2 regions of the Paenibacillus sp. FSL M7-1455 genome follow, and region 2 is predicted to be linked to the other one. Evidence: riboswitches for the same ligand, from Rfam matches in the RefSeq annotation. Region 2 holds a riboswitch; the other holds the start of a gene.
What was found. Region 2 has a riboswitch for cyclic di-AMP ahead of NYE48_RS04695 (hypothetical protein). Riboswitches for the same ligand answer to the same signal wherever they lie in the genome.
Positions count from the first base shown of each region.

Region 1: it holds a riboswitch for cyclic di-AMP, as region 2 does, so the genes downstream of both, NYE48_RS07590 (alpha/beta fold hydrolase) here and NYE48_RS04695 (hypothetical protein) in region 2, are expected to answer to the same signal.

Region 1 is NZ_JBBORO010000001.1:1,639,746-1,643,500, reverse strand. Features, by position in the region: gene NYE48_RS07595 (helix-turn-helix domain-containing protein) at 1-1,184, opposite strand, end outside; gene NYE48_RS07590 (alpha/beta fold hydrolase) at 1,258-2,082, opposite strand; cyclic di-AMP (ydaO/yuaA leader) riboswitch at 2,256-2,416, opposite strand; cyclic di-AMP (ydaO/yuaA leader) riboswitch at 2,489-2,689, opposite strand; gene NYE48_RS07585 (acetoin reductase) at 3,235-3,755, opposite strand, start outside.
Region 2 is NZ_JBBORO010000001.1:1,014,084-1,017,838, reverse strand. Features, by position in the region: gene kdpA (potassium-transporting ATPase subunit KdpA) at 1-728, opposite strand, end outside; gene kdpF (K(+)-transporting ATPase subunit F) at 791-853, opposite strand; gene NYE48_RS04695 (hypothetical protein) at 1,074-1,466, opposite strand; cyclic di-AMP (ydaO/yuaA leader) riboswitch at 1,643-1,818, opposite strand; cyclic di-AMP (ydaO/yuaA leader) riboswitch at 1,928-2,134, opposite strand; tRNA gene NYE48_RS04690 (tRNA-Leu) at 2,606-2,688, opposite strand; gene NYE48_RS04685 (helix-turn-helix transcriptional regulator) at 2,826-3,668, opposite strand.

The DNA of each region.
Region 1 (3,755 bases), 630 kb from region 2:
TTTTTGCTTTTATACCGAAGGCTTGCGCTGACCATAAACGTCAGTTTGGTCAAATGATAGTCGTTGTACATGAGCTCGGGAAAACTCCGCTGCCATTGCCGCATGCATTCCGATACCGCCGCATAGATCGGCTGCTCTTTGTCGCGGATATACCCGGTCAGGTGGCTGTGCGAGACGGCCATCAGCTCGGGAATGGCGTTATCGATGCGCAGCTTGTCCATGAATTCCCGGATTTCGGCCAGGAAACGGGAGCTGGCGTTCAACGCCGGAAATGCGTTTTCCAGAATCGAAATGAGCAGGCCGGACATCCGGCTTCCTGCATCGTCTTCCTGCTCCGAAGCAAGGGCCCTTCCCCCGAAAACAGGGAACCCGTCCTTGCCGTGATACTGGCTCAAGCTGAACATCGACTGCAAAAAATAAACCTCTTCGCGGGGCAACACGACGCCGTACGCCGCAGCCAGCTTTTCCGACATCTTCGAGACCGGAACGAAAAACGGATGGCGTTCCCATGCGTAGCTTCCGCTTTTGAGCGCAACCCGGTGCCCCTGCTTGATCCTTTCGAGCACGATCGCGATCAGGAACGTTAAGCTCCGTTTTGCGTTCAAAAAATAAATCATTCCGTTTTCCCGCTCGATCTCGGTCACCCAGCCGTCCAGACGCGCGTAATCGGCATTCGAAAAAGGCCATCCGGTATAAGGATAAGCCTCGGTGAACAGCTTCCATAAAAAATAGCGGACATGGATTTCGTTTCCTTTCAGCGTCGGCGCCGCATACGTGATCCGCAGCTGAAACGGGCGCAGTTCGTCACGGTTTAGCTGGACGATCCATTTTTTGAACGAAGAAAAGCTCATGTACAGCTCTTCCGCTACCTCCTCGGCGGAGGTTTTGCCGTCATGCATGAACAACCGCTGCATCAGTCGGAAATAAGGCGTTTCCCGAAGCAGCGGTTCCAAAACTTCCTGAATGCTTGTCCCATGCCGGTCCCGGCGGAACATGATGCCTTTCCCCCTGGATGCCTCGATCTGCATGGACGGGGGCAGCAGGGGGACGGCGGACTCGACGATCTTGCGGACGGATTTGTCCGATACGCCCAGCTCGCTTTCCACCTCTGCGAACGTAAACCACCGTTCTTCCCGGTCCAGCAGCTTCAGCAGCGATTTCAGCTGCCTGTATTCCTTATTCATGTCATCACCTTTGCCGGATGCTTTCCGCCGACCCTAGCGGCACATCCCTCATGGTTGCCGGCGGAGGCCGTTTTCAGCCCGAATGCTGCTGCTCCATCCGGAAAAGCTTCTGGTCGATCAAAAAATTGAGCAGAATGCGGTTAAATTCCCGCGGCTGGCACAAATGGCTCGGATAAATCGCGTCCTCGATCACCGCTTTCTGGGCGCAGGCGAACCGTTCCACCGCCTTGTTCATCTGGTTGACGAACCATTCGCTCTGCCTGCCGGCCACGCATAACACCGGCATCCGCAGCCGGGGCAACACCGGATCGATATCCGCCTTAAGCAGCGCCATCCGTTGTTTGATCGACTCGGTCGGCCGTTTATGAAACAACTCGTTCCTTAAAATGCTGTAAGCCGGAATCCACCGGTGATACGTTACGCGCAGCGACCGGAGAAAAAACTCGGCGGGAAGATAATAGGAAATCCAGCTGCAGGCCTCCAGCAGCTTCCAAAAACCGTTTTTCGTGCCGAAAGGGCCGCACGGTCCGTAAAAATAACTATCCACCAGCACAAGCGCGTTGACGCGGTCCGAATAGGTTTCCGCGAATTTTTGCACCAGCAGGCTGCCGCTCGAGCAGCCGACCAGCGTCACCTTCGGCAAGCCGAGCTTATCCAGCAGCTCTTTCAGGTCCCTGCACTGGGTGTCGACGATTTCCTCGACTTCCACATTCAATTTACCCGAATTGCCGTAACCTCTCAAATCGAGGACGATGACCTTCGCCCTTTTGCTGAAATATTCCACTTGCGGCTCAAAACTATGATGAGATGAAAGATGTCCGTGAATAAAGACGATCGGCACCCCGCTGCCATGCGTCTCGTAATATAGCGACGTTCCGTTCACTTGTATGTTAGGCAACTTCCTTCTCCTCCCGCTATGCATGGTCTGTCGATGTGTTTTTTATATGTGGGTCGAACCTTCGTTAACGTCGGCAAAATGCTCACGTCAAAAAAAGAAGCACGGAAAGAGGAACTCCCTTTCCATGCTTCTTCAGGGCAAGGCAAAATAAACCTTGCGGCGCATGTATCAAAGCAGCCTCTCTTCTCACGCTTACGAGGTTAGCTGTCGGATTCGGACCAAGAGTAGCCCTACTCGAATGCGATTTCGAGATTCACCCCGTGTGACGAACGGTTGGTTGTCACGGCCGGTTCCCCCGTTTTCCGCCGGAACGGAAATTCAGCGATCATAGACATTCATGTTATTTTTTCGCACAGAAAAACACAGAGCGGATACCCTGTGCTCGTTGACAACTCACAGTTTCACTCCTCTCTCCTAGCGACGCTTACGAGGTTAGCTGTCGGATTCGGGCCGTGAGAGCTGCCCTACGGACGGAAAGCTGATCAAAGGCAGCCTCTTCATCCGATTCACCCCAAGCAGCCGGCTTCATCCCTTCACAATGGAATGCCTGCCGATGCCGATGTGGTTCCCCCGCTTTTCATGATTGAAAATTCAGCGTAATTCATTCATGAACCAAAGATTTTTCATAATGAGCCTTTAGCCTTACTTAGTGACGTTATGCGGGGGCTAGCCCCCACACCCCCAGCCAGCACTCACACCCCAAAACAAGGGGGGACAACTAACTTACAACAAAGTAAAGTGAATAACAGTATCTTGGCTTTTATTTATCCTTGTTTTACTCGTGAGAAGCTCATAAATGCCCTGTGAGCGATTTTAAAGATTAAATAGGGGTTTTTATAAGGGGCAACCTCTTAAAAGGGCTAGAAAGGCTCTGTATGGCGTTTGTCAACGGTAAGCGGACCGCAGGGAGCATTAAGGAGTTGACAAACTCACTACACCAAGACCCTCTTGGTATGTCAATATTTAGACGACTTTATGCCGAGAAAACTTTTTGAAAAAGAAAAGAACCCTAAAATAAACTTAAAGCGCAAGCGTTCGGATAGCGCTAGCTATTAAACCGAACGATTGACACGCTTTGGGTTTTTAGGGTTCAAAGTTTCTATTCAAAAAGGAAATTGAAATAAAAACCAAATTAATTAAACTGTTTATTTTTTATCTATAAACTAATCCGCCATCTGTTAAAATAGATTGACCAGTTATATAATCTGAATCTTCCGAAGCTAGGAATGATACTAAATTTGCTACATCTTTAGGTTCTTGATATCTTCCTAATTTTATAGCACTTGAAAATTTTTCAAAAGCATCTCCAGGATTTAAATTTTCATCATATTTAACCATTTCTTCATCGATTCTTTCCCACATTTTAGTTTTTGCCACTCCTGGACAATAAGCATTAACGGTAATTTTATACTTTGCTAATTCTTTAGCTGCAACTTGAGTGTATGATCTAACTGCGTGTTTAGTAGCTGAATATGTACCTAGCATTTCGTAAGATTCGTGACCTGCTATACTACAAGCGTTTATTATTTTACCTTTTGTATTTTGTTTTATAAATTGTTTTGCAGCTGCTTGGGTACCATAAACAGTTCCAAATACATTAATATTAAATAATTTATTAAGTTGATTTTCGTCTATTTCTAAGAAAGGTGTTACAGCATCCACACCTGCATTAT
Region 2 (3,755 bases):
GGATGCGACGAGTTCGCTCCGAAAAAACCGCCCCCGTTCGTCCCCAGATGTTTGATCGACTCCAAGGAGGCCACCGGCCCCATCGCAATATGCTGCACCGCTCCGCTTAAAGTATGGACGGTCACTGTCGGATCAAGCGTTTGGGGCACCTTCAACCCCACAAGCACCAGGGTGACGATCAAGGCCAGCGGCAGGAACACCCGGACATGCGCCTTGATGAAATCCTCGAAAAAGTTGCCCAGCCCGCCTTCGCGGCGCGTGATGCCCCGAATAAAAGCGATCGCCACGGCCAAGCCGGATGCGGCCGAAGTAAACATCATCATCGTGATAACGATCATCTGCCCCAAATACGACATGCCGCTTTCGCCGCTGTAATGCTGCAGGTTCGTATTGGTCATGAAACTGATGACGGTATTGAAGGACAAGCTGGCGTCCATGTTTCCCGTCCCGTTCGGGTTGACCGGCAGCCCGCCCATCAGTCTCAGCACCGCGTAACTTACGGCCACCAACACGATGTTGGTTGCGATCATGCTCAGGGCGTATGTTTTCCAGCTCATTCCCGAGCGCTTCCGAAGGCCGATGATGGCGTAAAAAAGCTTTTCCACGGGACCGAAAATCCGGTCCGTCCGATTCGGTTCATTAGAAAAAACGTGGTAGATGTAACTGCCGACCGGTTTAACCAATAGCAGCAGCACCACGATCACGATGCCAATCTGCAACATATCCAAAATCGCTTCCTCCTCTTCAAACGCGGATGAAGGCGGCTTCGCCTTACCCGCACAGCTTTTTTTTAAAACCGTTCCGGATGGATCAGGGCATACACCAGGTAGATGAACACAAACGCCGTCAGCATTATTACCACAATCATTTGCCGTCTCCTCCCCCGTCCACGATATGGCCGCACCACATCAGAAACAGCAAAAATATTCCGAACACGCCCGCCAGCGTCAATATCATGAAAAGGTCCATCATGGATCAAACTCTCTCCTTTTTCTGCCCGGCTGCCTGCCTTTTGCAAGCTCCGGACATTTCTTGCTTCGGCCTTCCGCATCCTGTTTCAATCGTCCAAACCGTTACTTCAGCAAAAAACCGACCTCGCCGTTTAGCGTATGAATGACATGGTCCGCCCCAAGCCCCCGGTAAATGCCCGGCGAGTGATGCGCCCGGGTGATTACGTAGATGGAATCCGGCGTCCAAGCACGGCAAATTTGCAAGTAACGGCACGTTAAATTCAAACTGTTTTCGAATATAAAAATCCGGCCGATCCTCCACTCGGGCACGACCCATTCCTCCGTGTTGTTGGTATGGAGCCGGATGACTTTGGAGACGCCCAGCTTCTTCAGATCGCGTTCTTCCTTGGCATTGTTCGTCAGCGCGGCGAAAGGCCGCTTGAGATAGATCAAAAGCTTGATAAAATTGCGCCCGGCCTCGTTCGGGGCCGTCACGACGATGAGTTCCTCTTCCACGGCTCTCGCCTCCTTTCGTTTCTGGATCGGGCGATCCCAACAACCGCGTCTTTTATTAAAAAATGCTTATCCGAAATGCTGACCCGAATAAAAAAAGCCGCAGGAAAGAGGATTCTTTCCCGCGGCTTCCAACATCCATGACCAAAGAAAGCCATGAAATATCGCTCACGACGAATGGGGCCTCTCCCGATACGCTTACGAGGTTAGCTGACGGATTCGGGCGTGAGAGTCGCCCTTCCCCCGTCCGGTTTTCGGACAAAGGGATTCACCCCGGCGCCATCCGCTTGTGGAAGCAAACGGCGCGTTGGTTCCCCCGCTCCCGGCCAAAGCCGGAATTCAGCGTTAAAGACGTTTCTATTGACTTTCATCCATTTTGTGCAACGTTGCGTTTTTGGCAATAAAAAACCACAGAGGTCATCCGATCCCCTGCGGCCGATGTTCATCGATCACAAGTTTCATCATTCCTCTCTCAGGCGACGCTTACGAGGTTAGCTGACGGATTCGAGCGGTGAGAGTCGCTCTACCCGCGATCGGATCCATGGCATCCGTTTCGCAGGATTCACCCCGGCGCCTCCCCTGCCTTCCGACTCTCACATCGGACGACGGGAACGCGCGATTGGTTCCCCCGATTTCCGCTTCTTCGAACGGAAACTCAGCGATTTTAAAAAATGGAAACATGTTCAATTACGATTTGAATCATACACCCGCGTGCAGCGGCATGTAAAGGAGTCGCGAAATCGTTATCCGCGTAAAATGGCGGCCCTAGCATACAGGTTATCGCTTACAAAAGTGTTTATCTGCGCCAAGCTCTCGCATGCTCTCTATTTTTCGCGTTTTTGGCAATGGATGCGAAAGTCCCTTCTATTGCGTTTCTTTGAATACGGATCCCTTTTTCCGCAAACCGGCCAGGCCCAATCGAATTGCGGGCTACTGCCTTATGGCGACCCAAATCATATAGAATGGAACAAAATAAAAACAAAAAAAGAGGCCGCGTGGGCCTCTTTCGTGATATGTGAGTCTATGGAATTCCCCGCTGCGCAAACGCTTCTTTTCACGAACGAACGCTTGGATGGCGAAACATTGCCCGATGCAACAAAAAAATCCCTGCAAAACAGGGATTTTCTCGGTCAGATCGTCAATGCGGTAGAGAGGACTCGAACCTCCACGGGCGTACGCCCACTACCCCCTCAAGATAGCGTGTCTGCCATTCCACCACTACCGCATAATATTAACTTTTGCAGCAACTCTGTTATTATACACCGATTATCACGATATGTAAATAGTTTATTTCTTTTATGCAGTCCGATCCCGTGAAATACAAGATCCGTTGCGTAAAAACGGGCCGGGGACCCGGCCCGTTCATTCCCTCAACAGCTTGCCCAGCTTGGCGACCGTATCGCCGTCCGCCGTCGGAACGTTGATCGTGACGGTCAAACCCGGGTCGTCGGACGTCACAAACGAAACCTGCTCGATTTCGAGCCGGCCCGCGGCCGGATGATGAATGATTTTTTTCCCTTCGGGGCCGTTTAAGACGTCATGCCGCGGCCACCACGCCCTAAATTCTTCGCTTGCGCGGTTTAATTCCCCGATCAAGTCCGTCCACCATGGATCCCCGGCGAATTTGGCGTAGTTTGCCCGAAATTTCGCCAGACGGTGCCGGGCATGGGCTTCCCAACGTTCCTGGAGCAGGCCGCGGACATCCGGGGAGGTAAACGTACGCCAGACGGAGTTGCGTTCCCTTGCCGGCATCGTTTCATATTCTCCATATATTATGCTGGCGATCCGGTTCCATCCCACGATGTTTAAGCGCTGGTCGGTCACGTAAGCCGGGCTTGTTCCCTGCAGGTCCAGAAACCGCTGAAGCGCAGGCGTAATTTCCGCGGCAGCCTCCCCCGAAACGGGGGGATACTGCTGCAAGGCAAGCAGAAACAGATGTTTTTTTTCATCGGCATCGAGCTGCAAGGCGCGCGCGATGCTCTCCAGCACCTGGGAAGACACCTGTATGTTTCGGCCCTGTTCCAGCCACGTATACCAATCGACGCTGATGCCGGCAAGCAGCGCCACCTCGCTGCGCCGAAGTCCCGGAGTCCGCCTGCGCCCCTCCGTCGGCAAGCCGGCCTGCTCCGGCGTCATCCGGGCGCGCCGGGTCCGCAAAAACTGGGCAAGCTCCCGAAGACGCTCCCCATCCGCTTTTTCCCACAAGTGCTTCTCCTCCCCTTCCCGTTCCCTAGGAGAATTTCTCCTAGGATAAACCCTCATCTAGTCCCATGATAAGAACCATTATACACT